Rhizobium lentis: one gene and its partners. Each later gene encodes a partner of the first gene's protein in a complex. Links are inferred from orthologs where the notes say so. Each region holds a gene or a part of one and is shown on either strand. Other genes may lie near its edges. The genes, in order: J0663_RS17150, eno and pnp.

What was found.
Region 2: the proteins of J0663_RS17150 (region 1) and eno are in contact, whole or in part, in a solved structure (PDB 2FYM), measured with the Escherichia coli proteins. The link is inferred for Rhizobium lentis from one-to-one orthologs.
Region 3: the proteins of J0663_RS17150 (region 1) and pnp are in contact, whole or in part, in a cryo-EM structure (PDB 9QH0), measured with the Escherichia coli proteins. The link is inferred for Rhizobium lentis from one-to-one orthologs.

The regions. Positions count from the first base shown.
Region 1 is NZ_CP071454.1:3,574,844-3,584,954, forward strand. Bases 2,476-5,856 are described here. They hold J0663_RS17150 (Rne/Rng family ribonuclease), read right to left. Parts: upstream 5,556-5,856; coding sequence 2,676-5,555; downstream 2,476-2,675. Outside these bases: J0663_RS17140 (aspartate carbamoyltransferase catalytic subunit), read right to left, coding at 1-526; J0663_RS17145 (acyl-CoA dehydrogenase family protein), read left to right, coding at 705-2,363; J0663_RS17155 (N-acetylmuramoyl-L-alanine amidase), read left to right, coding at 6,178-7,452; J0663_RS17160 (penicillin-binding protein 1A), read left to right, coding at 7,815-10,111. UniProt on the Escherichia coli protein: Endoribonuclease that plays a central role in RNA processing and decay. Required for the maturation of 5S and 16S rRNAs and the majority of tRNAs. Also involved in the degradation of most mRNAs.
Region 2 is NZ_CP071454.1:3,916,502-3,926,053, reverse strand. The notes cover bases 6,731-9,552. They hold eno (phosphopyruvate hydratase), read right to left. Parts: upstream 8,868-9,552; coding sequence 7,593-8,867; downstream 6,731-7,592. Other genes in these bases: kdsA (3-deoxy-8-phosphooctulonate synthase), read right to left, coding at 9,009-9,552; J0663_RS19060 (FtsB family cell division protein), read right to left, coding at 7,137-7,457; pdhA (pyruvate dehydrogenase (acetyl-transferring) E1 component subunit alpha), read right to left, coding at 6,731-6,991. In the rest of the region: J0663_RS19100 (GlsB/YeaQ/YmgE family stress response membrane protein), read right to left, coding at 1-111; J0663_RS19095 (GlsB/YeaQ/YmgE family stress response membrane protein), read right to left, coding at 145-399; lpdA (dihydrolipoyl dehydrogenase), read right to left, coding at 478-1,923; J0663_RS19085 (GNAT family N-acetyltransferase), read right to left, coding at 1,940-2,521; J0663_RS19080 (SGNH/GDSL hydrolase family protein), read right to left, coding at 2,524-3,165; J0663_RS19075 (pyruvate dehydrogenase complex dihydrolipoamide acetyltransferase), read right to left, coding at 3,185-4,528; J0663_RS19070 (pyruvate dehydrogenase complex E1 component subunit beta), read right to left, coding at 4,544-5,929; more of pdhA, read right to left, coding at 5,945-6,730. UniProt on the Escherichia coli protein: Catalyzes the reversible conversion of 2-phosphoglycerate (2-PG) into phosphoenolpyruvate (PEP). It is essential for the degradation of carbohydrates via glycolysis.
Region 3 is NZ_CP071454.1:1,933,530-1,943,161, forward strand. The notes cover bases 5,557-8,458. They hold pnp (polyribonucleotide nucleotidyltransferase), read right to left. Parts: upstream 8,126-8,458; coding sequence 5,987-8,125; downstream 5,557-5,986. Other genes in these bases: J0663_RS09225 (class I SAM-dependent methyltransferase), read right to left, coding at 5,557-5,911. In the rest of the region: J0663_RS09190 (YdcF family protein), read left to right, coding at 1-133; J0663_RS09195 (hypothetical protein), read right to left, coding at 181-654; J0663_RS09200 (trimeric intracellular cation channel family protein), read left to right, coding at 833-1,468; iron response transcriptional regulator IrrA, read right to left, coding at 1,474-1,893; 3-hydroxyacyl-[acyl-carrier-protein] dehydratase FabA, read left to right, coding at 2,195-2,710; fabB (beta-ketoacyl-ACP synthase I), read left to right, coding at 2,756-3,988; enoyl-ACP reductase FabI, read left to right, coding at 3,993-4,799; more of J0663_RS09225, read right to left, coding at 4,895-5,556; rpsO (30S ribosomal protein S15), read right to left, coding at 8,474-8,743; J0663_RS09240 (alpha/beta fold hydrolase), read right to left, coding at 8,893-9,632. UniProt on the Escherichia coli protein: Involved in mRNA degradation. Catalyzes the phosphorolysis of single-stranded polyribonucleotides processively in the 3'- to 5'-direction. Also involved, along with RNase II, in tRNA processing.

The DNA of each region.
Region 1 (10,111 bases):
TATTGGAGCGCGCCACCCGCGAATGCAGCACGTCGCCGCAGATCGCCACGATGATGCGCGAGAGCTTGCCCTTGGCGCGGCGGATCGTCAGCGCGTCGAGGAGCGCCTGCGTCGGATGTTCGTGCTGGCCGTCGCCGGCATTGACGACCGAGCAGGAGACCTTCTGGGCGAGGAGGGCAGCCGCCCCCGCGCTTGAATGGCGGATCACCAGCACATCAGGGCGCATCGCATTCAGCGTCATTGCCGTATCGATCAGCGTTTCGCCTTTTTTCACCGAGGAATTTCCGACCGACATGTTCATGACGTCGGCGCCGAGCCGCTTGCCGGCAAGCTCGAAGGAGGCCTGCGTGCGGGTCGATGCCTCGAAAAAGAGGTTAATCTGCGTTAGCCCGCGCAGCGTCGACGTCTTCTTTTCTCGCTGGCGGCTGATCTTGACGGCTTCGTCGGCCTTGTCGAGGAGATAGGTGATATCCTGCTCGGTGAGGCCCTTGATGCCAATGAGGTGGCGGTGGGGGAAAAAGACCATGACACTGCCTCTTGCTGTCTCTTGCGGGTCTATAAAGAGTGCTGCCCGTCGGGGCAAGCATGCGCTGTGGGCAAAGGCTTATGTCCCCATGCATTTTCGCCCGAATTCCGATAGAGCAGATGGGAGCGAATCATAACTTCCGGTTTCCCTTGCCGGGTTCTTGCACTAGAAGCGAATAATGACCTCCGCCAACCGGATTGACGACAAACTCGCAGAACTCAACCAGCCGAGCCTGTGGTCCGGCATCAATGCCTATCGGTCCGATCCGCTGATCGTCGATCTGACGGCGGCGCTGCCGCGCGGCATCCGCGAAGATCTGGAAAATATGGGCCGCTACGTCACCTCGCCGGAAGCGCAGGAGCTGGCGCGCATGGCAAACCAGGGTACGCCGCAGTTGCGCACCCACGGCCCGCGCGGTGAGCGCCTCGACGTCGTTGAATTCCATCCGGCCTGGCACGCGCTGATGCGCCGTTCCATGTCGGTTGGGCTGCATTCCTCCGTCTGGGATCCGCAGGCCGATACCGAAGCCAAGGATGACGCCCATAAGGTCCGCGCCGCGCGCTTCTATCTGACGGCCCAGCTGGAAGCCGGTCATCTCTGCCCGCTGACGATGACAAGCGCTTCGGTGGCTGCGCTGTCGGCTTCGCCAGCGGTGCAGAAAGATTGGGCGCCGAAGATCCTGTCGCGCAAATATGATTCGTCTAACCGGCCCGCCATGCAGAAATCCGCCGTCACCATCGGCATGGGCATGACGGAAAAGCAGGGCGGTACGGACGTCCGGGCCAACCGGAGTGCGGCCGAAAAGGTCAGCGAAGGTATCTACCGGCTCTCCGGCCACAAATGGTTCATGTCCGCGCCGATGAGCGATGCCTTCATCATGCTGGCGCAGACGAAGGAGGGCATGGGCTGCTTCCTCGTGCCGCGGCTTCTGGAGGATGGCTCGGCCAACGGTCTGCAGTTCCAGCGGCTGAAGGACAAGGTCGGCAATCGCTCCAATGCTTCTTCCGAGGTGGAATTCTCGGACACTTTCGGTTTTCTGCTCGGTGCCCCGGATGCCGGCATCCGCACCATCCTCGACATGGTGACGCTGACCCGCCTCGACTGCGCACTGGCGTCTTCGGGCATGATGCGCGCCTCTCTCGCCGAAGCCGTGCACCACACCCGCGGCCGCAGCGTCTTCGGCAAGATGCTCGTCAACCAGCCGATCATGACGCGCGTGCTGGCCGACATGGCGCTTGATATCGCTGCCGCGACGGCACTGTCCTTCCGTCTCGCCGATGCTTTCGACAAGGCGCGCGGCAATGCCGAGCAAGCTGCCTATGCCCGCGTCATGACCCCGGTCGCCAAATACTGGTGCTGCAAGATCGCGCCGGCCTTGATCTATGAAGCCATGGAATGCATCGGCGGCAATGGATACATAGAAGAGCGCCCGATCGCCCGCCATTATCGGGAGGCTCCAGTCAATGCCATCTGGGAAGGCTCCGGCAACGTCATGGCGCTCGACGTGCTGCGTGTGCTCAACCGCGGCAAGGACCTGTTCGAAACGGTTTTCTCAGGCCTTGCCCGCGACCTCGGTCCGGCCGGCAAGAAGACGATCGACGTGCTGCGCGCCGCAATCGCGCTCTGCGAACAGGATGAGGGGGCTGCGCGCCTGCTCGTCGAGCAGCTGGCGCTTGCGGCCGGTGCCGCCGAACTTTACCGGCTTGGGGCAGGGCGCATTGCCGATGCCTTCATCGAGACGCGGCTTGCCGGCGGCTGGCGCTCCACCTACGGCATGCTCGACTCCCGCTTCGACGCCAGCTATATCGTCGACCTGCTCTACCCGCCGGCTGCCTGATCGCAGCTGGAGATGACGTGGCGCTGCGCCGGCGTCGAGACGAGCGATATCGAAGCGTTTTGCGCTGATTGCTGTCCCTCACCCTAACCCTTACCGGGGTCGAGCCACTGGTCTCGACCCGTCCTGCAGACCCCGTAAATGGAGCAAGGGACGTGCCCGCGAAAGGTTGGTGGGGGACGGAGAGGTTGCGGCATTGTCCCTTCTCCCTGTTTACGGCTTCCTCTGACATCGGCGACGATATCCATCGCCATAAACAAAATCCGGCCGCGTTGCCGCAGCCGGATCTCATTATCTACGTCCGAAAATCAGCGTTCAGAAGAAGCCGCGGCGCTGCCACCAGCCGGCTTTCTTCGGCTTGCCGTCGTCGCTATCGCCATTTTCGCTGCGGGTGGATTTCACCGTCGGCTCGGAAGAGGAGATGTTGGATTCGCGGTTGGCGCGAACCGGCTTTGGCTCTTCCTGGGCAGGTGCTCCGAGATCGGCGGAGGCTTCAACCACTTCCGGTTCGGCTTCGACGGCGGGTGTGGTCACTTCCTCTGCTACCGGTTCTTCGACCGGCGCTGCGGCGGGCTTGCGGCGACCGCGGCCACGCGCGGGCTTCACATCCTCGGCGACGACGGCAGTGCCTTCGACGGCAGCCATTGCAGCCTGGCCTTCGCCCGCCTGCTCGGCGATCGTCTCAACGATTTCGGCTTCGCTGGGAGCGCCGCCATCCGAAATGGCGTCGCCTTCGCCCTCGTCACTACCGTTGCCTTCGCCGGCTTCACCAACCGTCACTTCAGAGCCGTCCTCGGCGCGATTGCGGCGGCCGCCGCGCTTGCCGCGACGGCGACGCTTGCGGCGCTGCGATTCCTCGTTTTCGGCACGGGCCTCGGGCGTGGCGGCGGCGGTTTCATCGCCTTCGCTGCCTTCGTCCTCGCCGTCTTCTTCCTCGTCGCCGGCTTCGCCTGCAGCCAATACCGGCTGCTCTGCATTGCCGTTGCGGCCGCGACGGCGCCTGCGGCGCTTGCGCTTTCGGTTGCCGTCACCTTCGCCTTCTGCGCGTGCCGTGGCAACGCGTTCGGCAGCGGCCGGCTTTTCCTCGAGTTCCTCGTCTTCGTCCTCATCCGCTTCGATAACAATATCGTCGTCGTCATCCTCGGGAATGGCTGCGAAGTTGAAGAGGCTTTCGATCTTGACCGGATTTTCCACAGGTTCGCCGCGGTCGATCGCGAAGTGCTGGGCACCCACCGAACCGTCAGCGTCGATGATGATCGCGACACCGAAGCGCGCTTCGTAATCGACGATCGTCTGACGCTTGTGGTTGAGCAGATAGAGCGCGATGTCGGGCGTGGTGCGCACGGTGATGTTGTGCGTGGTGTTCTTCAGCAGATATTCCTCGATCCCGCGCAGCACGTGCAGCGCGACGGAGGACTGCGAACGGACGTGACCGGTGCCGCCGCAATGCGAGCAGACCTGGGTGGTCGATTCGAGAACGGAAGCGCGGATGCGCTGGCGCGACATTTCCAGAAGGCCGAAATGCGAGATCCGGCCGACCTGGATGCGGGCGCGGTCGTTCTTCAGGCATTCCTTCAGCTTCTTCTCGACTGCGCGGTTGTTGCGCTTCTCTTCCATGTCGATGAAGTCGATGACGATCAGGCCGGCAAGGTCGCGCAGGCGAAGCTGGCGGGCGATTTCTTCCGCGGCTTCGAGGTTGGTCTGCAGCGCGGTGTCCTCGATCGAGTGTTCGCGCGTCGAGCGGCCGGAGTTGACGTCGATCGAAACCAGCGCTTCCGTCTGGTTCATGATCAGGTAACCGCCGGAACGCAATGTCACCTGCGGCTGCAGCATGCGGTCGAGCTGGGCCTCGATGCCCGAACGCGAGAAGATCGGGTGGATGTCGCGATAGGGCTGGACCACCTTGGCGTGGCTCGGCATCAGCATCTTCATGAAGTCTTTGGCTTCACGATAGCCTTCTTCGCCGGCAACGATGATCTCGCCGATGTCCTTGTTGTAGAGGTCGCGGATCGAGCGCTTGATCAGCGAGCCTTCCTCATAGACGAGGCAGGGAGCCGTGGAGGCCAGCGTCAGCGTGCGCACGTTCTCCCACAGGCGCATTAGATATTCGAAATCGCGCTTGACCTCGACCTTGGTGCGATTGGCGCCGGCGGTGCGCAGGATCACGCCCATGCCCTGCGGCACCTCGAGCATGCGCGCGATTTCCTTCAGGCGCTTGCGGTCGGCAGGATTGGTGATCTTGCGGGAAATGCCGCCGCCACGCGCCGTGTTCGGCATCAGGACGGAATAGCGGCCGGCAAGTGAGAGATAGGTGGTCAGGGCTGCGCCCTTGTTGCCGCGCTCTTCCTTCGCGACCTGCACGAGCAGGATCTGCCGGCGCTTGATGACTTCCTGGATGCGGTACTGCTTGCGCGGCTTGCGCTGCACGCGGTCCGGCACTTCTTCCATCGCGTCTTCGGCGCCGACGGATTCGATGACTTCCTCTTCGCCGTGATCGTCATCGTCGTCATCGTCGTCGCGGCGACGCTTGCTGGTCTCGACATCCTCGGAAATCTCGTCGGTTTCCACCATCGCGGCCATCGCGCCGCCGGTCGAACCGTCATCCTCGTTGTCGACGGTCGAAGCGCCTTCGGCTTCGACGTCGGTGGGGACGGCATCCTCGGTCGCGGTCGTCTCAGTGGCTGCTTCGACGGCCTTCTTGCGGCTGCGGCGCGGCTTTGCCTTCTTGGCCGGGGCTTCCGTGGCCGCCTCCGGCGCTGCCGCCACTTCTTCCGCGGTGGTCTCTTCGGCTACGGCAGCCGTTGCCGGCGCCTCTGCCGGAACGATGCCGACATCCGGCTGATCCTGCTTGGAAAGATCGACCATCGGCGCGGTTTCGACGTGTTCGACGTCTTCGTCGCGGCGATGCTCCTCGGCTTCGGCTCGAAGCAGTGCCTGACGATCGGCGAGCGGTATTTGATAATAGTCGGGGTGGATTTCGGCGAAGGCCAGGAAGCCGTGCCGGTTGCCGCCGTAATCGACGAAGGCGGCCTGCAGCGAGGGCTCGACCCTCGTTACCTTTGCAAGATAGATGTTGCCGCGGATCTGCTTCTTGTGCTGCGACTCGAAGTCAAATTCTTCTATGCGGTTCCCGCGAACGACAACGACGCGCGTCTCTTCCTCGTGAGACGCATCGATAAGCATTTTGTCTGCCATGTAAGCTGTGCTCCTCGGCGTGGCCGCGAGAGCGCATTCCCGACTGCTTTAGAAACAGAAAGAATGCGGTCCACCGTGGCCGCGCCGGATAATGAAAGTCGCGCCTGACGCGAAGAGGAGAGCAGCAGCCAGATCGCAACCGGAACCATTTCGGTCCGGGGCCTGTACACTTCAGATAAAACCTGCTGCGAAACCATCAACAACCAAGCGTGATCGACAAATACGAAGACCCGGTTCGGGTCCGATGAGTTTGCTCCTGAGAGCGTGGTGGCTGATCCACCAATGAAGTTCCGACAAGAAGCCGGAAAATCAGGATCCAGTTCTCGGGTTGAAGCGCATGAGACGGCGGACGATGACCGATGTGGCGCCAGGTCCAGATCTGGCTGGCAGCCCTTGCGGCGACTCTATCCCGTCAACACTTCTACCTTAAAATGCGTTGTATGTTTTCTCTGTCACAATAGCAAGGGAAAAGCCAAATGTGCCATAATATTGATGGATTTCGAAACGCATAGAAGCTGGGGACAAGTGATTGCGATTCGGCAGGCGGCAAGGCGTTTCGCTCTCGGGCGTCCGCTCCGGCCATGTCCGGTCCATCGCGGTATAAATAGGATGTGGCGGTTAATTGTTTAAGAGGGCTCGGATCGCCGCGCAGTCGGCAACGCGGCGATCGAAATTCGCAAGCCGTTTTCTGACGGCGGCACTTGTCGCCGGTTGCTTCCTGTCTGGTCTCGCGGGTGCGGCCGAGGCCAAGGATCCGCTGCTCGCTTATGGAGCGCGCATCATCGGCGATGACGCCAGAACGCGCATCGTCATCGACTTCGACCGCGAACCGCGTTTCTCCGTCCATTATATCGCCAATCCGGAGCGTATTGTCGTCGATCTGCCGGCCACCGCCTTCGGTTTTCCAGCCAAGGATCTCGCCGCACGCGGCCTCTTCAAGGATATCCGCTACGGCAAAATGGACGAGGAGAGCGCCCGCATCGTGCTGACGACGGCAAGGCCGGTAAAACTGGCGCTCGCCAAGGTGCAGGCCGACGAGGCGGGCAGGGGCCATCGCCTGGTGCTCGATGCCGAAATGATCGACAAGCAGGCTTTTGCCGAATTGGTCAAGACACAATCATGGAGCGATCGCGCCTGGAACGATCAGGCTGGCGCGGCCCAGACGACGAGTGCCATTCCAGCCCCCGAGAAAACCGCCCCCGGCGATTTCGTCATTGCCGTCGACGCCGGCCATGGCGGCATCGATACCGGCGCGATCGGCGTCGATACCAAGACCGAGGAAAAGCAGGTGACGCTTGCCTTCGCCAAGGCCCTGACCGACCGGCTGAACAAGGAACCCGGCATCAAGGCGTTCCTGACGCGTAACGATGACGAGTTCCTATCGCTTTCGCAGCGCGTGCTGATCGCCCGCCAAAACCATGCCGGCCTGTTCATTTCGTTGCATGCCGACACGCTGAAGCAGAAGGATATCCGCGGCGCGACCGTCTATACGATCTCCGACAAGGCCTCCGACAAACTCGCCGCAGACCTGGCCGAACGCGAAAACCTCTCTGATCAGATCGCCGGCAAGGAGACGGTCGCCGAGCCGCCGGAGGTCGCCGACATCCTGCTCGACCTGACGCGGCGTGAGACGCAGGCCTTCTCGATCTCGCTGGCCGAAAGCGTGCTGAATTCCTTCAAGGACCAGGTCAGCACCATCAACAACCCGCACCGCCATGCCGGCTTCCGTGTACTGCAGGCCCCCGACGTGCCGTCGATCCTTCTCGAGCTCGGATTCCTGTCGAATGCCGAGGACGAGAAACTGCTGCTCGACGAAACCTGGCGCGGCAGGATCGCCGATCTCCTGACAGAGGCGGTGAAGCGATACCGCACCGGTGTCGTGGCGAATGGCGGCTGAAGAACGCCTGCCGAAAGATCGACCGGGTTCTTCCGGGCGATATTCATGAAAACAAAGACTTGGACGTATCCCATGAATCAAGTTCTGAGCGGCGTGCTTCCGATTGCCGGCGGGAAGGGCGTTGCTTGGATGTGACAGTCCTGATGAAACGCTGCCGCAGCGGTGATTGCGGCGGCCAGAGCCCTATTTTGCTCACATTCGCGCCGTTACTCCGGCTTATGTTTCCTAAGCCTGAGACGCGGAATTCGGCTTGTGGCGGTAGCGCTCATGGAGTAAGCCGCGCGTAACGTGCAAATTGCCTTGATCTGTGCAATCGTTGCGCCTGCGCCGATTGAGGATCGAAGAGACCGGTAGCTGAAAATATGGTTAGACTTCTTGGATATTTCTTCGGAATGGCCTGTGTCCTGTTCCTGGTCGCGGCGGCGGGTATTGCCATCTACCTCGCCAATATCGCGAAGGACCTCCCGGACTATGCCGTTCTGAACAGCTACGCGCCACCGGTGACGACCCGCGTGCACGCCGGCAACGGCGCTCTCATGGCGGAATATGCCAAGGAAAAGCGTCTTTTCCTGCCGATTCAGGCTGTTCCAGACCGCGTCAAAGCCGCTTTCCTGTCGGCCGAAGACAAGAATTTCTACAATCATCCGGGCGTCGATCTCACCGGTCTCGGTCGCGCAATCCTCGTCAACCTGCAAAATTTCGGTTCCGGCCGCCGCCCGGTCGGTGCATCCACAATCACTCAGCAGGTGGCCAAGAACTTCCTTCTGAGCTCGGACCAGACAATCGACCGCAAGATCAAGGAAGCGATCCTCTCCTTCCGTATCGAGCAGGCCTACAGCAAGGACAAGATTCTCGAGCTCTACCTGAACGAGATTTTCTTTGGGCTGAATTCCTATGGCATTGCCGGCGCCGCGCTGACCTATTTCAACAAATCCGTCACCGAACTGACCGTCGCCGAGGCGGCCTATCTGGCATCGCTGCCGAAGGGCCCGGCCAATTATCATCCCTTCCGTCATCCTGAGGCAGCGCTGGAACGCCGCAACTGGGTCATCGATCGCATGGTCGAGAACGGCTATGTCAGCCAGAGCGACGGCGCGGAAGCCAAGAAGCAGCCGCTTGGCGTTACCGCCCGCAGCAACGGCCCATCGCTCTTCGCTTCTGACTATTTCGCCGAAGCCGTGCGCCGCCAGCTGATCGACCAATATGGCGAGAAGGTACTGTATGAGGGCGGCCTTTCGGTGCGCACCTCACTCGATCCCCAGATGCAGCTTGCTGCCCGCAAGGCTCTGCAGGATGGCCTCGTAACCTATGACGAGCGCCGCGGTTTCCATGGACCGATCAAGCAGATCGATGCGGGCGGTGACTGGGGCAAGGCGCTTGCCGATGTTCCCGCGCTGTCCGACGTGCCGGAATGGCGTCTCGCCGTTGTGCTCGCCGCCTCCGACGCCACCGTCGACATCGGCCTGCAGCCGGCCAAGGATGGCAGCGGCAAGGTCGCGGCCGACCGCCAACGCGGCACGATCGATGCCAAGAGCATGCAATGGGCCTACCGTTCGGCGGACGGCTCCCGCAAGACCGCGAAATCGCCGGCCGGCGTCTTGAGTCCGGGCGATGTCGTCTATGTCGAAAAGCTCGGTGACGACGCGTCGACATCCTATCGCCTGCGCCAGCCGCCGAAGGTACAGGGCGGCCTTGTCGCCATGGACCCGAAGACTGGCCGCGTGCTTGCCATGGTCGGCGGCTTCTCCTATTCCCAGTCCGAATTCAACCGCGCGACCCAGGCGATGCGCCAGCCGGGCTCCTCCTTCAAGCCCTTCGTCTACGCAGCGGCGATGGACAATGGCTACACGCCGGCCTCCGTCATCATGGACGCACCGATCGAGATCGTCTCCGGCGGCCAGGTCTGGAGACCGGAGAATTACGGCGGCGACGTCGGCGGCCCATCGACGCTGCGCTCGGGTATTGAGCATTCGCGCAACCTGATGACGGTACGTCTCGCCAACGATCTCGGCATGAACATCGTCGCCGAATATGCCGAACGTTTCGGTATCTACGATCACATGCTGCCGGTTCTCTCCATGTCGCTCGGCGCAGGCGACACCACGGTACTGCGTATGGTCTCGGCCTATTCGGTCATCGCCAATGGCGGCAAGCAGATCAAGCCGACCCTGATCGACCGTATCCAGGATCGCTACGGCAAGACGATCTTCAGGCATGAGGAGCGCCTCTGCGAGGGCTGCAATGCCGGCGACTGGCAGAACCAGGAAGAGCCGAATGTCGTCGACAACCGCGAAACCGTTCTCGATCCGATGACCGCCTACCAGATCACCTCGATGATGCAGGGTGTCATTCAGCGCGGCACAGCCGCTGGCAAGATCGACCTCGGCGGCCGCGACGTCGCCGGCAAGACCGGCACGACCAATGACGAAAAGGATGCCTGGTTCGTCGGCTTTACGCCGGATCTGGTCGCCGGCCTCTATATGGGCTTCGATACGCCGGCGCCGCTTGGCCGCGGCGGCACCGGCGGCGGGCTTTCCGCCCCGATCTTCAACGAATTCATGCAGGCCGCCGTCAAGGATATGCCGGAGTCGAAATTCGTCATTCCATCCGGCATGAACCTGATCCCGATCGACCGCAAGACCGGCATGGCCGCCGCCGA
Region 2 (9,552 bases), 340 kb from region 1 along the record:
GCCGAGCACGATGTTCAGGAAAATCCCGTATCGCGCCTCCATCAGCTTGCCGGCGAGCCAGCCCGCCAACCCGCCGATGATGATTGCCGAAATCCAGCCGACACTTTCCATTTCAGCCCTGCCTTTGGGTTCGACCCGTTTACCCTATGCCACCGCTCTGGCCACCAGCACCACGATGATGGCGCCGACCGTGGCGTGGATGATTTGCACGACCAGCGCGTTTTCAATGCCCAGAGAGATGCCGAGCGCGCTGAACAGATAGCCGCCGACGAAGGCGCCGATGATGCCGCTCAGCAGGCATCGGATCAGGCCGCCGCCGCCGACGACGAGACTTGCGAGGAAACCTGCAACCAGCCCGATCAGCAAAAATACCAGCAACGCCTGCGTCTCCATAGACATGATGATTTCCTTTCGTTTTTTCCACCCCCAGCCGGAGTGGCTATCCACTCTGGGCAAAATGGGCAGCCCCGGAAATTATCAAGCGTTCAGCACCCGGCCATAGGCATCGAGCACCGCTTCCTTCATCGTTTCCGAGACGGTCGGATGCGGGAAGATCGTGTGCATCAGCTCTTCCTCCGTTGTTTCGAGGTTCATCGCGACGACGAAGCCCTGGATGAGCTCGGTGACTTCGGCGCCGACCATGTGGGCGCCGAGCAGCTCGCCGGTCTTCTTGTCGAAGATCACCTTCACCATGCCCTGATCTTCGCCGAGCGCGATCGCCTTGCCGTTCGCCGCGAAAGAGAAGCGGCCGACGCGGATGTCGCGGCCCAACTCCTTGGCCTTGGCTTCGGTGAGACCGACGGAAGCGACCTGCGGATTACAATAGGTGCAGCCGGGAACCTTGCCCTTGTCGGTGGGATGAACGTTCGGCAGCCCGGCGATCTTTTCGACGCAGACCACACCTTCGTGCTCGGCCTTGTGGGCGAGCATCGGCGGGCCGGCGACATCGCCGATCGCATAGACGCCGGCGACATTGGTCTTACCGTAACCGTCGGCGACGACGCAGCCGCGGTCGGTCTTGACGCCGAGCGCTTCGAGACCGAGGTTCTCGATGTTGCCCTGAACGCCGACGGCCGAAATCATCCGGTCGGCGGTAATCTGCTGCACCTTGCCATCAGAAGTCTCGACATGCGCGGTGATGCTGCCGGCGCCCTTCTCGACCTTCGTGACCTTGGCGCTGGTAAAGATCTTGAGGCCGCGCTTTTCCAGCTGCTTGCGGGCGATAGCGGTGATTTCGGCATCCTCGACCGGCATGATGGTCGGCATGACTTCGACGACGGTGACGTCGACGCCCATCGAGCGGTAGAAGCTTGCGAATTCGATGCCGATTGCGCCCGAGCCCATGACGATCAGCGACTTCGGCAGTGCATCCGGCTTCAGCGCCTCGAAATAGGTCCAGATCAGCTTGCCATCAGGCTCGATGCCGGGCAGCGCACGCGGACGGGCGCCGGTGGCGATGATGATGTGCTTGGCAGTATAGGTGCCCTCACTCTTGACGTTTTTCGGCAGCGGGTGCTGCGGCTCGACGACGGGCTTCGACGATTTGCCGACGACGATCTCACCGGGCTTGGTGAACGTTGCTTCGCCCCAGATGATGTCGATCTTGTTCTTCTTCATCAGGAAGCCGACGCCGGCGTTGAGGCGGGCGGAAACGGCGCGCGAGCGGCCGACGACGGCCTTGGCATCCGGCTTGACGGTGCCGTCAAGAACCAGGCCGTAATCCTTGAAGTGATTGGCGTGGTCGAGCACCTCGGCAGAGCGCAGCAGCGCCTTGGTGGGGATGCAGCCCCAGTTCAGGCAGATGCCGCCCATATGTTCGCGCTCGACGATTGCCGTCTTGAGCCCGAGCTGACTGGCGCGGATGGCGGCGACATAGCCGCCGGGGCCGGAGCCGATGATGATGACGTCGTAGGATTCAGCCATGTGTTTCCTGCCTTTGTTACGCTGCCCCGCGGGTCATGAGCACCCACGCGTGTCTTTTGCTGTTGTCGAAGAGCGGCACGGCATCGGCGCGCGCAGCCTCCACGAATCCGTTTCTTCCATAAAGCGACAAAGCCGCTTCGTTATCACTTGCGGTAATGAGACTGACGGGCCGGCGATCGGCCCTTTCGATCTGATCCTCCAGCAGTCTGCCCCCGATGCCGATGCCGCGCAGGTGGCTGTAGACGCCGAGACTGCCGATGAACCAGCTTCCTACAACCGTTTTCTGCAGGGCGAGCATCGGTTCGGTCGCCGGAATGCTCGCCTCGATATCGCCGATGCCTTCGTCCAGCGCATGGCCGATCGCGACACCTGCGACCTCGCCATAGGCTTCGGCGACGACAGCATCCCGCCAGCCGCCGACTGCTCCCTCCTCGCTCATCTTCAGCCTGCCCCGCTCCAGCGGCGTGTCGCTCACGCCGTTCGCCACGTCAGCGAACCAGAGCCAGGAGGCAAAGCCATGCGAGGCAATGTCCGCCAGAATCGCCAGCTCCGAGGCATCCCGCCGTGAGGCCTGCCGCAGGGCTATGAAGGCGGTCATTCTCAGATTCCCAACATCATCCGCACGATCGATTCCAGCCCGCGTCCGAGCGAACGCGTGTTGTCGGCATCAAGGTGAATGCCGTCGATCGGCGTGGTCTTGGCGACGGAATTGCCGTCGAAGAAGCCACAGCCGAGTTCATCGGCAAGATCGCGATAAAGCGTTGCGAGCTTTGCCGATTCCTCTATGCCGCCAGGAAAGGATGCGGCGAAGGGGACGTTGCCCGTCGCGCAGATCGCCGGCGGCGCCACGATCAGGATCTCCGGCCCGTCGAATTCGAAGGGCCAGGCATGATTGCGGATCAGCCGTACGAGCCGGCTGATGCCCTGGCAGGCGGCAAAGGCCGAACCTGCGACAACCGGTTTCATGTCGTTGGTGCCGAGCAGCAGGATGACGAGGTCGAGCGGCGCATGCGTCTGCAGGATCGTCGGCAGGATCCGGGCGCCGTTACGATCGCAATCGGCAAGGTGGTCGTCGAAAGCGGTCGTGCGACCGTTCAAACCCTCGGCGATGACGCGCGCCTCGCTGCCGAGCGCTGCCTGAAGCACGCTTGGCCAGCGGTTCTTGTACTCATGACGGCCGATCGTCTCGGCGTCATAACCCCAGGTCAGCGAGTCACCATAGCAAAGAACGGTTTTGGTCATTTCCGCCTCCGCTTCGCTATCAGACAAGCATGCCCATCGGATTTTCGATGTAGCCCTTGAAGGCCTGCAGCAGCTCGGCGCCGAGCGCACCGTCGACGCAGCGATGGTCGGTCGAGAGCGTCACGCTCATGACTGTGGCGATCGCCATTTCGCCGTTCTTGACGACGACCCGCTGTTCTCCGGCGCCGACCGCGAGGATCGTCGCATGCGGCGGGTTGACGACGGCAGCGAAATTCTTCACCCCCATCATGCCCATGTTCGAGACCGAGCTGGTGCCGCCCTGATATTCCTCGGGCTTCAGCTTGCGGTCCTTGGCCCGCTTGCCGAGGTCGCGCATCTCGTTGGAGATGGTCGACAGCGTCTTTTCCTCGGCCTTGCGGATGATCGGCGTGATCAGGCCGCCGGGGATCGAGACGGCGACGCCGACATCGGCGTGCTTGTGCTTGACCATATTGCTGTCGGTCCATGACACGTTGGCATCCGGAACATCGCGCAGCGCCAGCGCCATGGCTTTGATGACCATGTCGTTGACCGAGAGCTTGTAGGCCGGAGCGTTGTCCTTGCGCGGAGCCGCATCGTTCAACTGGGCACGCAGAGCCATCAGCGCGTCGAGTTCGCAATCGACGCTGACGTAGAAATGCGGGATCGTCTGCTTGGATTCGACCAGGCGCCGGGCGATCGTCTTGCGCATGCCGTCATGCGGCACGAGCTCGTAGGAGCCTGGTTCGAAAAGCTTGAGCACGGCGTCATCCGAAGCAGCCTTCGGCGCTGCAGCCGGAGCCGCGGCCTGCGGCGCAGCGGCAGCGGCGGCCGGTGCGGCAGCCGGCTTGGCGCCACCGCCGGCAACGGCGGCTTCGATGTCGCTTTTGACGATACGGCCATGCGGGCCGGAGCCGGCGACCGCCGAAAGGTCGATACCGGCTTCCTTGGCGAGACGGCGCGCAAGCGGCGAGGAGAAGGTGCGATTGCCGTCCGACGAAACCGCCGCGGGTGCAGCGGCAGGTGCCGGTGCAGCCGCCGGCGCGACCGGTGCAGCCTCGGCCTTCGGTGCCGGAGCAGCCTCAGCCTTGGGCGCCGGAGCGGCAGAGCCTGCGCCGCTTGCGGCAGCGGCGACATCCTCGCCGTCGGCGGCAAGAACCGCGATCAGCGCGTTCACCTTGACGCCCTCGGTGCCGGCCGGAACGACCAGCTTGGCGACCGTGCCTTCATCGACGGCTTCGACTTCCATCGTCGCCTTGTCGGTCTCGATCTCGGCGATCACATCGCCAGACTTGACCGTGTCACCCTCCTTGACCAGCCACTTGGCCAGATTGCCTTCTTCCATCGTCGGAGAGAGGGCGGGCATCGTGATATTGATCGGCATCGAAATACCCTCCCCTTATTTGTAGCAGACAGCCTTCACCGCATCGACGACTTCGCCGACATTCGGAAGGGCGAGCTTTTCGAGATTGGCGGCGTAGGGCATCGGCACGTCCTTGCCCGCAATAGTCAGGATCGGCGCATCGAGATAGTCGAAAGCCTGCTGCATGACGCGGGTGGCAATTTCGGTGCCGACCGACGACTGCGGATAACCTTCCTCGACGGTGACGAGGCGGCCGGTCTTCTTGACGGATTCGATGACCGTCGGAAGATCCATCGGGCGGATGGTGCGAAGGTCGATCAATTCGACGTCGATGCCGAGCTGTTCGAGTTCAGCGGCCGCCTTCGTCGCATAGGTCATGCCGATGCCGAAGGAGACGACCGTGACGTCCTTGCCTGGCCGATGGATGCGGGCCTTGCCGATCGGCAGGACGAAATTATCGAGCTTCGGCACGTCGAAGTGCTGGCCGTAGAGAATTTCGTTTTCGAGGAAGATGACCGGGTTCGGATCGCGGATCGCGGCCTTCAGCAGGCCCTTTGCGTCGGAAGCCGTGTAGGGCATGACGACCTTCAGGCCGGGGATGGCACTGTACCAGGCGGCATAGTCCTGGCTGTGCTGGGCACCGACGCGAGCCGCCGCGCCGTTCGGGCCGCGGAACACGATCGGAGCGCCCATCTGGCCGCCGGACATGTAAAGCGTCTTGGCGGCAGAGTTGATGATGTGGTCGATCGCCTGCATGGCGAAGTTGAAGGTCATGAATTCGACGATCGGGCGAAGGCCCGCCATTGCCGCACCGACGCCGACGCCGGCAAAACCGTGCTCGGTGATCGGGGTATCGATGACGCGGCGGGCGCCGAATTCCTGCAGCAGGCCCTGGGTGACCTTGTAGGCGCCCTGATATTCGGCCACTTCCTCGCCCATGACGAAGACGTCGTCATTGGCGCGCATTTCTTCGGCCATGGCGTCACGCAGCGCTTCGCGCACGGTGGTCGACACCATTTCCGTGCCGGCCGGAATTTCCGGGTCGTTCGGAACGACGGCCTTCGGCTCGGCCGGAAGCGGCGCTGAGGCTGAACCGCTATTCGTCGGCTTCTCTTCCTGAGCAACCGCGGGGGCTGGCGCGGCGGCAGGCTTGGCGGCGGAGAGATCCGAAGCGGATTCGCCGTCCTGCAGCAGCACGGCGATCTTCGTGTTGACCTTGACGCCTTCGGTTCCGGCATCGACCAGCAACTTGCCGATGACACCTTCGTCGACGGCTTCGACTTCCATCGTCGCCTTGTCGGTCTCGATTTCGGCGATCACGTCGCCTGAGGTGACCTTGTCACCTTCCTGCTTCAGCCATTTGGACAGCGTGCCTTCTTCCATCGTCGGAGAGAGGGCGGGCATGAGGATATCGATAGGCATGGGTTCCCTCCCCGATTAGAGCAGAATGTCGGTATAGAGCTCGGATGCATCCGGCTCCGGATCGGCCTGGGCGAAGTCGGCGCTGTCGGCGACGATGTCGCGGACATCCTTGTCGATCGCCTTCAGATCGTCTTCGGAAGCCCAACCCTTTTCGATGAGGCGCGCCTTTACCTGCTCGATCGGGTCCTGCTCGGAGCGCATCTTCTGCACTTCTTCCTTCGTGCGATATTTCGCCGGATCGGACATGGAGTGGCCACGATAACGATAGGTCAGCATTTCCAGGATGATCGGGCCCTTGCCGGAGCGGCAATGCTCGAGCGCTTCGTCGGCCGCCGCCTTGACGGCGCGAACGTCCATACCATCGACCTGAATGCCGGGAATGCCGAAGCCGGACCCGCGCAGCGAGTAGTTCGACTGCGCGGTGGCGCGGGCGGTCGACGTGCCCATGGCGTATCGGTTGTTCTCGACGATGTAGACGATCGGCAGCTTCCAGAGGGCCGCCATGTTGAAGCTCTCATAGACCTGGCCCTGGTTGGCCGCACCATCGCCGAAATAGGCGACGGCGACATTGCCGTTGCCGCGGTAGCGATTTGCAAAAGCAAGACCAGTCCCGAGCGAAACCTGGGCGCCGACGATGCCGTGACCGCCGTAGAAATGCTTCTCCTTCGAGAACATGTGCATCGAGCCGCCCTTCCCGTGGGAATAGCCGCTGCGACGCCCGGTCAGTTCCGCCATGACGCCGCGCGCTTCCATGCCGGTTGCCAGCATGTGGCCGTGGTCACGATAGGCGGTGATGACCTGGTCGCCTTCCTTCTGCGCCATCTGCATGCCGACGACGACAGCTTCTTGACCGATGTAGAGGTGGCAAAAGCCGCCGATGAAGCCCATGCCGTAAAGCTGACCGGCCTTCTCCTCGAAGCGGCGGATCAACAGCATCTCGCGATAGGCCTTGAGTTCCTCATCCCGATCGAAGTCGGCTACCGGGCCTCCGTTCGATGCTTTGGCTGCTGGTTTTGCTGCAGTTTTGCGGCTGGAAACGGTCGCGGTCTTTCGCGGCGCCATTCAACCCTCCCTATGGGTTTGTCGTTTCTCGGTGGCGCGTACCATAGGGAAGAAATATGACCACAGCAATGCCATAATTGCATGGCTCGTATTCAGCGCTAAGTCATTGGTAATACAGTAGAAATATCAATTAACCGAATTCCAGTTAATTGGAATAATGGTTGAAAACGACGATCTCGTCCGCGCGCGACATATTCAGCTGATACCGCGCCTTTTCGTCCAACATATCCTTGTCAAGCGAGCCGTCGCTGAGCAACGCCACCTGACTTTCCAGATGTTCGCGCTTCGCCTTCAACACCGCAAGCTCTTTCTCGCGCGCGACACGCTGACGCTCGAACGTCTCCGTCGCACGCAGGCCGTAATCGCCATGAATGCAATGATAACCGAAATAGGAAAGGAAGGCGACCGTCATAGCCGGAATGACGAAGCGGCCGAGCTTTCTCTTCTTATGATGCTTTGTCCACATACACGCATGCTCTTGAACGCATTACCAATTCGTCCAATCTAGCGCGCAGAGATTAACCGTTCGTTGACCGTAAAATGAAGCAACAAAAAACCCGCGCCGGCAAGGCGCGGGTCAATTCACTCAAGATCAGACCGATCAGCCTTTGATGATCGAGCGGCCGGCATACTGGGCCTGGGGGCCGAGGCCTTCTTCGATGCGGATCAGCTGATTGTACTTGGCAAGACGGTCGGAACGCGAGAGCGAGCCGGTCTTGATCTGGCCGCAGTTAGTGGCGACCGCGAGATCGGCGATCGTCGAATCTTCCGTTTCACCGGAGCGGTGCGACATGACTGCCGTGTAGGCAGCCTTGTGCGCCGTGTTCACGGCGTCGAGCGTTTCCGTCAGCGAGCCGATCTGGTTGACCTTGACGAGGATCGAGTTGGCAACGCCCATGCGGATGCCGTCGCGAAGACGGGCGGAGTTGGTGACGAAGAGATCATCGCCGACCAGCTGGGTCGTCTTGCCGATCAGATCGGTCAGCGTCTTCCAGCCGTCCCAGTCGTCTTCGGCCATGCCGTCCTCGATCGAGATGATCGGATACTTGGCGGTGAGTTCGGCCAGATATTCGGCCATGGCGCCCGATTCGAGCGTGCGGCCTTCACCTTCGAGAACGTATTTGCCGTCCTTGAAGAATTCCGTCGAGGCGCAGTCGAGGCCGAGGTAGATGTCCTCGCCCGGCTTGTAGCCGGCTTTCTCGACCGATTTGACGATAAAGTCGAGGGCTTCCGAAGCGCTCTTCAGGCCCGGCGCAAAACCACCTTCGTCGCCGACATTGGTGTTATGGCCCTGGGCCGCAAGTTCCTTGCGGAGCGTGTGGAAGACTTCCGAACCCATGCGCACGGCTTCGGCGATCGTATCAGCGCCAACCGGCAGGATCATGAATTCCTGGAAATCTATCGGATTGTCAGCATGAGCGCCGCCGTTGATGATGTTCATCATCGGTACCGGCAGGAGGCTCGCGGAAGCACCGCCGACATAACGGTAGAGCGGCAGGCCGGAGGCCTGGGCGGCAGCCTTGGCGACGGCGAGCGAAACGCCGAGAATGGCGTTGGCGCCGAGGCGCGACTTGTTCGGCGTGCCGTCGAGTTCGATCATGATGTTGTCGATCTGGATCTGGTTTTCGGCATCGATACCGCCGATCGCGTCGAAGATTTCAGTGTTGGCGGCCTCGACCGCCTTTTCGACGCCCTTGCCGAGATAGCGCTTGCCGCCGTCGCGCAGTTCGACCGCCTCATGCGCGCCGGTCGAGGCGCCCGAGGGAACGGCCGCGCGGCCCATGCTGCCGTCTTCGAGATAGACGTCGACTTCGACGGTGGGGTTGCCACGGCTATCGAGAATCTCGCGGGCGATGATATCGGTGATTGCAGTCATGGGTTCTTCCTGCTCAGTGGGTGATAAGTCGTTCGAAGCCTGTCATAATCGAAGGCGTGCAAATTACAATGCGGCAATTTCCAGCCTTGGAACGGGCGCTCCATCGTGGCCTAAACCACGATCATGTCAGCCTGTTGAACGTCAAGCCTTGGCGATTGCGTCGAAGGCAAGCAATTTCTCAAGCAATCGCGGCATGTCCTTGAGATAGACCATGTTCGGGCCATCGGACGGTGCGTTGTCGGGGTCCTGATGGGTTTCGAGGAAGACGCCGGCAATTCCCGTCGCCACCGCCGCGCGCGCCAGCGTCTCGACAAATTCGCGCTGGCCACCGGAGGAGTCGCCCTGCCCGCCCGGCTGGGCGACGGAATGGGTGGCATCGAAGATGACAGGCGCGCCCATCGCCGCCATGATCGGCAGCGAGCGCATGTCGGAGACCAGCGTATTGTAGCCGAAGGAGGCGCCGCGCTCGCACAGCAGTACATTCGGATTGCCGCTGGCATTCAGCTTCTTCAAAACGTTCTTCATGTCCCAGGGCGCCAGGAACTGTCCCTTCTTGACATTGACGACGCGCCCGGTCCTGGCGGCGGCGATGAGAAGGTCGGTCTGGCGGCAAAGGAAGGCAGGGATCTGCAGGACATCGACCACTTTTGCCACCTCGGCGCACTGCTCAGCCGTGTGGACGTCG
Region 3 (9,632 bases), 1.6 Mb from region 1 along the record:
GCAGGTGAAACCGGACCTGGATTTCACCCAGCCGAACCTCAATGCCCAGAATATGGCGACGGCGATCCGCGAATGGTACGGCCTGATCGGCTATTATCTCGCCGGCCGGACATCGGAGCTTTACCCGCAATAGAGCGCCGCGCGTCCGCCGGACGCGCAAAGGACGCACTGCTTGGAAATCTATTTCTTCGAAATCGTGACGAATTTGGTGCCGCGCACGCGCGCCGTGACGATGCAGGGGTCACCTTCGGTGCGGTCGCAGAAACGCGGATGCATCTTCATTGCCAGCACCATGTTGCCGAAGCGCTGGACGAAGTCGTAGCCATAGATCTGTGCCGTCGCGATCATGAAATAACCGCCCTCGGCGACCTGCAGATAGAAATTATAGGTGCAGCCGTCGTCATTGCATTGCGGCCCCTTCTGCCCGTCGCAGGTCAGCAGGCCCTCATTGACCACCGCGTCGATCAGCCCGTCATTATTGATGTCCTGGCGGGTGATGAAGCCGTCGGCGAATTCGGCCGTCTTGCACTGCTCCTGAAAATGCTTCTTCTCGTAGATCTCAGGGTCGGAGATCAGCGACTGCTGCGCGAGCGCGGCAACCGGCACGGTGAGCAGCAGGACGATGTTGAGAACGGCGAGCACCAGCGTTTTCACGGGCATTCCTTTTCTGGACATAGGCTTTTTAGCGATGCATTTCGTCCCGAACCGGGCAGCGTTTTTGGGGAGAACGACATGCATGGAATAAAGACTGATGTTTTATGGCCGTGCCGCCTTGCGCCGCCCTTGCCGCCATGGTTCTTTCCAGAAACTGTTTGCCGGTTCCGGGGGCCGCATGTCCTTGCTCGTCTATCTCGATTATGCCGGCATTGCGCTGTTTGCCGCGACAGGTGCGCTCGCCGCCTCACGCAAGCAGCTGGATCTGATCGGCTTTCTGTTTTTTGCCATGGTGACGGGAACCGGCGGCGGCACCGTGCGCGACATCGTGCTCGGCCGCGTGCCGGTCTTCTGGGTGCTGAACCCCGCCTATATCCTCGTCTGCTGCATCATGGGCGTCATCGTCTTCTTCACCGCCCATCTGCTGGAATCGCGCTATCGCCTGCTGATCTGGCTGGATGCGATCGGCCTTGCCGCCTATTGCGTGCTCGGCGCCGCCAAGGGCCTTGCCGCCACCGGCTCGCCGACCATCGCGATCGTCACCGGCACATTGACGGCGACCTTCGGCGGCATCCTGCGCGATCTGATGGCAAACGAGCCTTCGGTGCTGTTGCGGCCCGAAATCTATGTGACGGCGGCTCTGATCGGCGCCGGCGTGTTCACGCTCGCCAATGCGCTCGGAATGCCGCTCTATCTCGCCTCCGGCTGTGGCGTCGTGGCCGCCTTTGCCGTTCGCGGCGGAGCCCTGTGGTTCGGCTGGACCTTCCCGATTTACAAGCACAAACCGGGACGTCATCCCGACGACGTGATGTGACGCCGTCAGCCCTGCTTGGCCCGCAGGCGGATCACCACGTCGACATGGGCGATCTCCATGCCCTCCGGCGGCTCCGGCAGATTGCCGATCGTCAGGTTGCTGACCGGAATGTCGACCACCTCGTTTTCGCCTTCGATGAAGAAATGGTGGTGGTCGGAAACATTGGTGTCGAAATAGGTCTTAGCGCTCTCGACGGCGAGGACGCGAATGAGACCGGCTTCGGTGAACTGGTGCAACGTGTTGTAGACGGTCGCCAGCGAAACCGGCACACCGGCGGCAACCGCCTCTTCGTGCAGTTCCTCGACGGTAAGATGCCGGTCGCCCTTGGCAAACAGAAGGTCGCCGAGCGCGACGCGCTGGCGGGTGGGGCGCAGGCCGGCGCCGCGCAGCCTTACCTCTATTGCGATCGGGAGTGCACCCGTCATCAAAACCAACTCCGGTTATTCCTGCATAAAGCAATCATGTTTCTTCAAGCGGTATAACTTTTGCATTCGAGCCTTTCAATAGTTCAATGGGGACAAGAGCCTGATAAACGCGGCAAAAACGGCCTTTTGACGCAAATAGGTCTGGTCGCGGCCCTGGCCTTCCTGTATGCGACCACCAAATAATGGCGCAAGCCTGGTCCGAGGCGATGGATGAAGCTGCCTTGCTTGTGCTTCATTTTCTGAAGAACTTGGACTACACGTTCACATCCATCGGCTTCACGCGGGGGGAAAAAGAAATTTTATGACAACCAGACAGTCCAGCTTCTCGTATGAAGAACTCATCGCTTGCGCCCATGGCGAGCTGTTCGGACCCGGCAATGCGCAGCTGCCGCTTCCACCCATGCTGATGGTTCACCGCATCACGGACATATCCGAAACGGGCGGCGCCTTCGACAAGGGCTATCTCAGGGCCGAATACGACGTCCGCCCCGACGACTGGTACTTTCCCTGCCATTTCGAAGGCAATCCGATCATGCCGGGCTGCCTCGGCCTCGACGGCATGTGGCAGTTGACCGGTTTCTTCCTGGGCTGGCTCGGCGAGGAAGGTCGCGGCATGGCGCTGTCGACAGGCGAAGTGAAGTTCAAGGGCATGGTCCGGCCACATACGAAGCTGATCGAATACGGCATCGACTTCAAGCGCGTCATGCGCGGTCGTCTCGTGCTCGGCACGGCCGACGGCTGGCTGAAGGCGGACGGAGAGACCATATACCAGGCGGCCGACCTTCGCGTCGGTCTATCGAAAGACAAGACCGCCTGAAACCGCATTTCGAGCGGCTGACGAAAACAACAAAGGTTTGATCAGATGAGACGGGTAGTTGTCACGGGTCTGGGTATCGTTTCCTCGATCGGGAGCGACGCGGCCGAGGTCACCGAATCCTTGCGCCAGGCAAAGTCGGGTATTTCCTTTTCCAACGATTTCGCCGAACACGGCTTCAAGTGCCAGGTCTGGGGCAGTCCGAAGCTCGGCCCGGCGGAACTTGCCGATCTGGTCGATCGCCGTGCCATGCGCTTCCTGTCGCAGGGCGGTGCCTGGAACCATGTCGCCATGAAGCAGGCGATCGCCGATTCCGGTCTGGAAGAGAAGGACTACGCTCAGAACGAACGCGCCGGCATCATCATGGGATCCGGCGGCCCGTCCACCCGCACCCTCATCGAGGCGGCAGAAATCACCATCAAGAACAACAGCCCGAAGCGCATCGGTCCCTTCGCCGTGCCAAAGGCGATGTCTTCGACCGCCTCGGCGACGCTTGCCACCTGGTTCAAGATCCACGGCGTCAATTATTCGATCTCGTCGGCCTGCTCGACCTCTGCTCATTGCATCGGCAACGCCGCCGAAATGATCCAGTGGGGCAAGCAGGACGTGATGTTTGCCGGCGGCCATGAAGATCTCGACTGGACGATGTCCAATCTCTTCGATGCCATGGGTGCCATGTCCTCCAAGTACAACGACACGCCCGATACCGCCTCGCGCGCCTATGACGTCAACCGCGACGGTTTCGTCATCGCCGGCGGTGCCGGCGTGCTGGTGCTGGAAGAGCTGGAGCGCGCCAAGGCGCGCGGCGCCAAGATCTACGCCGAAATCGTCGGCTACGGCGCGACCTCGGACGGCTACGACATGGTTGCTCCGTCGGGCGAGGGCGCTATCCGCTGCATGCGCCAGGCGCTCGCAACGGTGAAGGGCGAGGTCGACTATATCAACACCCACGGCACATCGACGCCGGTCGGCGACAGCAAGGAAATCGGCGCCATCCGCGAAGTGTTCGGCGCCAAGATCCCGCATATCCAGTCGACCAAATCGCTGACGGGCCATTCGCTTGGTGCGGCCGGCGTGCAGGAATCGATCTATTCCCTGCTGATGATGCAGCAAGGCTTTATCGGCGAAAGCGCCCATATCACCGAGCTCGATCCCGAATTCGACGGTGTGCCGATCGTGCGCAAGCGCATCGATAATGCGAAGATCGACACCGCCCTCTCCAACTCCTTCGGCTTCGGCGGCACGAACGCCACGCTGGTCTTCCAGCGCTACAACGGATAACGACATGACGGGAATCATGCAGGGTAAGCGCGGGCTCGTCATGGGCGTCGCCAATAACCACTCGATCGCCTGGGGGATTTCAAAGGCTCTCGCCGCACAGGGTGCGGAGCTCGCCTTCACCTATCAGGGCGATGCGCTGGGCAAGCGCGTCAAGCCGCTGGCTGCCGAGCTCGGCTCGGATTTCGTACTGCCCTGCGACGTCGAGGACATCGCTTCGGTCGATGCCGTCGTCGACGCGCTTGGCGACCGCTGGGGCAAGCTCGATTTCATCGTCCACGCCATCGGTTTTTCCGACAAGAACGAGCTGAAGGGACTCTACGCCGATACGACGCGGGAGAATTTCAGCCGCACCATGGTCATCTCCTGTTTCTCCTTCACCGAGATCGCCAGGCGCTGCGCTCCGCTGATGGAAGGCAGTGGCGCGATGCTGACTTTGACCTATAACGGCTCGACGCGCGTCATTCCGAACTACAATGTCATGGGCGTCGCCAAGGCGGCGCTCGAGGCTTCGGTGCGTTATCTCGCCGCCGACTACGGCCCGCGCGGCATTCGCGTCAACGCCATTTCCGCCGGCCCGATCCGTACGCTCGCCGGCGCCGGCATCTCGGATGCGCGCGCGATTCTCTCCTGGAATCAGCGCAATGCGCCGCTGCGCAAGACCGTGACCATCGACCAGGTCGGCAATTCGGCGCTCTATCTGCTCTCCGACCTCTCCGCCGGCGTCACCGGCGAGATCCACTTCGTCGATGCCGGCTTCAACATCACCTCCATGCCGACGCTGGATACTCTGCGCAAGGCAGACGTCGAATAGACGCGACTGATTGAAAATTCAAAGGCCGTGCGCATCCTCTGCGCACGGCCTTTTGTTTGACGGGTAAAACGATCTGTGTCGAAGCGGCCTGAGCCTTATTTCTTCGCCCACAGCACCTTGAAGCGCGCATTGCGGCAGGTTTCGCCGCTTTCCCTGAAATTGGCCGCCAGGACCGGCTCATAAGGCAGGCCGCGGTTGGCGACGAGCATCAGCCGGCCGCCGCCGCGAAGGGCGGATGCGGCGGCCTTGATCATTGCCTGGCCGAGCGAGGGCTCGGCGGCGTGTCCCTCATGGAAGGGCGGGTTCATGATGACTAGATCGTATTTGTCCTTGACCGGCTCGCCCGCCAGATCGTGCCAGAAGAAGCGCGCAGGCGCGTTCGGGCAGTTCTCCGCAAGATTATCCCTCGCAGCCTCCAGGGAGGCGTGGTTGGCCTCGTAGAGGTCAAGGCGCGCCAGTCCGCGCGATCTCTGCGCCATCTCGACCGAGAGGTAGCCCCACCCCGCGCCGAAATCCGCCACGTCTCCGGTAAAATCCTGCGGCAGGCGCGAGGCGAGCAGTTCTGATCCGGCGTCGATCCGGTCGTGGGAGAACATGCCGGCGGCCGCATGGAAGCGATCGTCGACGCGCACCGGCGCCTTTGCCAGTTTGGAGACAATGTCGCTGGCATCGGCCGGCCGGCCGAACCAGAAGGCGACGCCGTGATATTTCGGCATATGGTCGATGGCGAGGCCGAAACCTTCCAAGCGCTTGCGCAGCGGCTGGATGCCGTCCTCCTTGGCGCCGGCAACGACGATCAGCCCGCCGGCCCGCGTGCGGGTGATCGCGGCAGCGAGATTGGCCTCGTTCTCACCCTTGTGCTTGGTGCAGAGCACGAGCGCTGCGTCATAGTCCTCGCCGTCAATCTCAGGTGTCGCTTCCACCCGCTGCGCGAGCAGCTGGCGGTAGAGCGGCCGGAAACCCTGCACGGCGCTGAGCGAGGCGGCAAAACCGTCCGGTAGCGCAAAGCCTGCCTCGGCCCCGAGGAAGAGCACACGCTCGCCTTCGCCGGGCGGCTGTATTGTGCCGCTGGCAAAGGGATGGAACAGGGTCTTCAGCGTTTCGCGGCTCATGGATTTTATCTCATTTAGAATAGAAAAAGGGCGCGGAAGATTCCCGCGCCCGGAATTGGAGCTGGCAGACGCGGCTTATTCGGCCGCTTCTTCCTTTTTCTTCTCGTTCGCGATCTCCTGGCCGGTGGCCTGGTCGACCACCTTCATCGACAGGCGGACCTTGCCGCGCTCGTCGAAGCCGAGCAGCTTGACCCAGACCTTGTCGCCTTCCTTGACGACGTCCTGCGTCTTGGCAACACGCTCGGAAGCGAGCTGCGAGATGTGGACGAGGCCGTCACGGGCGCCGAAGAAGTTGACGAAGGCGCCGAAGTCGGCGGTCTTGACGACCGTGCCTTCATAGATCTGACCGATTTCAGGCTCGGCGACAATCGAGTGGATCCACTTGCGGGCGGCTTCGATTTCCTTGCCGGAAGAGGAGGCGATCTTGACGGTGCCGTCGTCCTCGATGTTGATCTTGGCGCCGGTCTTCTCGACGATTTCGCGAATGACCTTGCCGCCGGAGCCGATGACTTCGCGGATCTTGTCGACCGGAATGTTCATGACTTCGATGCGCGGTGCGAACTCGCCGAGCTGGCCGCGGCTTTCGGTGATCGCCTTGGCCATTTCGCCGAGGATGTGGGCGCGACCGCCCTTGGCCTGGCCCAGAGCGACCTTCATGATCTCTTCGGTGATGCCGGCGATCTTGATGTCCATCTGCAGCGAGGTGATGCCGTCAGCAGTACCAGCGACCTTGAAGTCCATGTCGCCGAGGTGGTCTTCGTCACCGAGGATGTCGGAGAGGACGGCGAAGCGGTCGCCTTCCAGGATCAGACCCATGGCGATGCCGGCAACCGGCTTTGCCAGCGGAACGCCGGCATCCATCAACGCCAGCGAGGTGCCGCAGACGGTCGCCATCGACGAGGAGCCGTTGGATTCGGTGATTTCGGAAACGACGCGCAGCGTGTAGGGGAACTGCTCCGCCGTCGGCAGCATCGGATGAATGGCGCGCCATGCGAGTTTGCCGTGGCCGATTTCGCGGCGGCCCGGAGAGCCCATGCGGCCCGTTTCACCGACCGAGTAGGGCGGGAAGTTGTAGTGCAGCATGAAGTTTTCCTTGTACATGCCCGTCAAGGAATCGACATACTGCTCATCTTCGCCGGTGCCGAGCGTGGCAACGACGATCGCCTGGGTTTCACCGCGGGTGAAGAGGGCCGAACCGTGTGTGCGCGGCAGCAGGCCGACTTCGGCAACGATCGGGCGAACCGTCTCGAGGTCGCGGCCGTCGATGCGGCTCTTGGTGTCGAGAATGTTCCAGCGGACGATCTTGGCCTGCAGGTGCTTGAAGATCGCGCCGACTTCTTCGGCCGTATACTTGGCTTCGACGCCTTCCGGCAGGAAGTGGGCCTTCACCTTGGCCTTGACGGCGTCGACGGCGGCGTAGCGGTCTGCCTTCAGGGTGATCTTATAGGCTTCGCGCAGTTCGGCTTCGAAATGCGTCAGCATCTCGCCTTCGAGCTCGGAATAGTCTTCCGGCTGGAAGTCGCGCGGCTCCTTGGCGGCGACTTCGGCGAGCTTGATGATCGCGTCGAGAACCGGTTGGAAGCCCTTGTGGCCGAACATCACGGCGCCGAGCATGACGTCTTCGTTGAGTTCCTTGGCTTCGGATTCGACCATCAGCACGGCGTCATAGGTGCCGGCGACGACAAGGTCGAGGCTCGATTCATCCATCTCGTCGAGATGCGGGTTGAGAACATACTCGCCGTTGATGTAGCCGACGCGCGCGCCGCCGACCGGGCCCATGAAGGGAACGCCGGACAGCGTCAGCGCCGCCGAAGTGGCGATCATCGACAGGATATCGGGATTGTTCTCGAGGTCATGCTGTACGACGGTGACGACGACCTGCGTGTCGTTCTTGTAGCCTTCCGGGAAGAGCGGGCGGATCGGGCGGTCGATCAGGCGGGAAACGAGGGTCTCGTTTTCGCTCGGACGTCCCTCGCGCTTGAAATAGCCGCCGGGAATCTTGCCGGCGGCGTAGGTCTTTTCCTGGTAGTTGACGGTCAGCGGAAAGAAGTCCTGGCCGGGCTTCGGCGCCTTAGCCGAGACGACGGTGGCGAGAACGACGGTTTCGCCGTAGGTGGCGAGAACCGCGCCGTCGGCCTGACGGGCGATCTTGCCGGTTTCGAGCTTCAGCGGGCGGCCGGCCCACTCGATTTCAACGCTGTGTGTATCAAACATATCTTGTCCTTCAATGCGGGAGCACGCGCCATCGCCGATATCAGGCGCAGCGCACAGTCGACCGCAATCAATGTGACGTATCACGGGCAAGACAACGGGAGGCTTTTCATCAGCAGTTCCTCGAACTGGGCGTTCCTGAGAAACTTGGGGCCAAAGCCTTAAAAGCTTTGGCCGAAAGCATCCGGCAATCCTGCCCCATGACAGGTCAACGGTTGGTTTGGCAGAACCGGCCCATCCGGGTCTGCCGGTCGTTCCACCGCTTGAGATAGGGCGCGGGCGGAACTTTTCATCGGGAACGTTGTCCCGAAACAGATCCGGCGGACGCTCGAAAGCGCCCGCCGGACAATCTTAGCGGCGGATACCCAGGCTGTTGATCAGCTTGGAATAGCGGCCTTCATCCTTCTTCTTGAGATAATCAAGAAGCGAGCGGCGGCTCGAAACCATCGTCAGCAGGCCACGGCGGGAATGGTTATCCTTCTTGTGGTCCTTGAAGTGTTCGGTCAGGTTGTTGATGCGTTCAGTCAGGATCGCGACCTGAACTTCCGGAGAACCGGTGTCGCCTTCGGCGGTTGCGTATTCCTTGATCAGCGCAGCCTTGCGCTCAGCAGTGATCGACATCGGATGATCCTTTCTATGAGAGGAGATTGAAGTCGCCAAAAGCCGGGATGCCGTCCAGCTTTGGCCGCGAATGCGAGCAGGCGGACCTGACGCTGGCGCTGCCTATAAACCAAATAAGCACCGATGGAAAGAGGGAGTATTCCCAGCGCTCAGCGCCCCGCCATCGCATCCCGGATCATCCTGTTATACCCCGCGGGATCCTGCAGCATGGCGAAATGGCTCGCACTCTTCAGGATTACGAGCCTGGCGCCGGGAATCTCCTTTGCCATCAACTCCGTGTGGTCGAGCTTGACGGCTTCATCATGATCGCCGATCGCAAGCGTGACCGGCACCGAGATCTTCGCAAGATCGGCGGCTGTCCAGGCCGGCTGGGTCGCCCACATCTCGGAGATCTGCGTGAAAAAGGCTTGGTATTCGGTCGGCGTCGGCGAAAGCTTTTTGTACTGGTCGCCGGCGACGTCGATGTAGTGGCTGAAGGTCTTGTTCTCCAAGACGTCGGCCTTGACACCATCGGTCGTGACGTTGGCCGCCTGGGCGATGACGCGAGTCAGTTTCTCCGGATGGTTCATCGCCATGTCGATGCCGATGATGCCGCCGTCCGACCAACCGACCAGAGTCACCTTGTCGATCTTCAGATGGTCGAGAAGAGCGACGTAGTCCGAGGTCATCAGATCGTAACCGAAAGGCTGCGCGCTGCGTGTCGAGCGGCCGTGACCGCGGCTGTCGGCGACGATAACCAGATGATCCTTTGCAAATTCGGCCACCTGATGACCCCAGACGTCGGCATTCCCAAGACCGCCATGGATGAAGAGAATCGGGTCGCCTTCACCATATTCGGCGTAATACATCTTGATGTCGTTCACGTCGGCCATGCCGCTGGTCTTCGGCG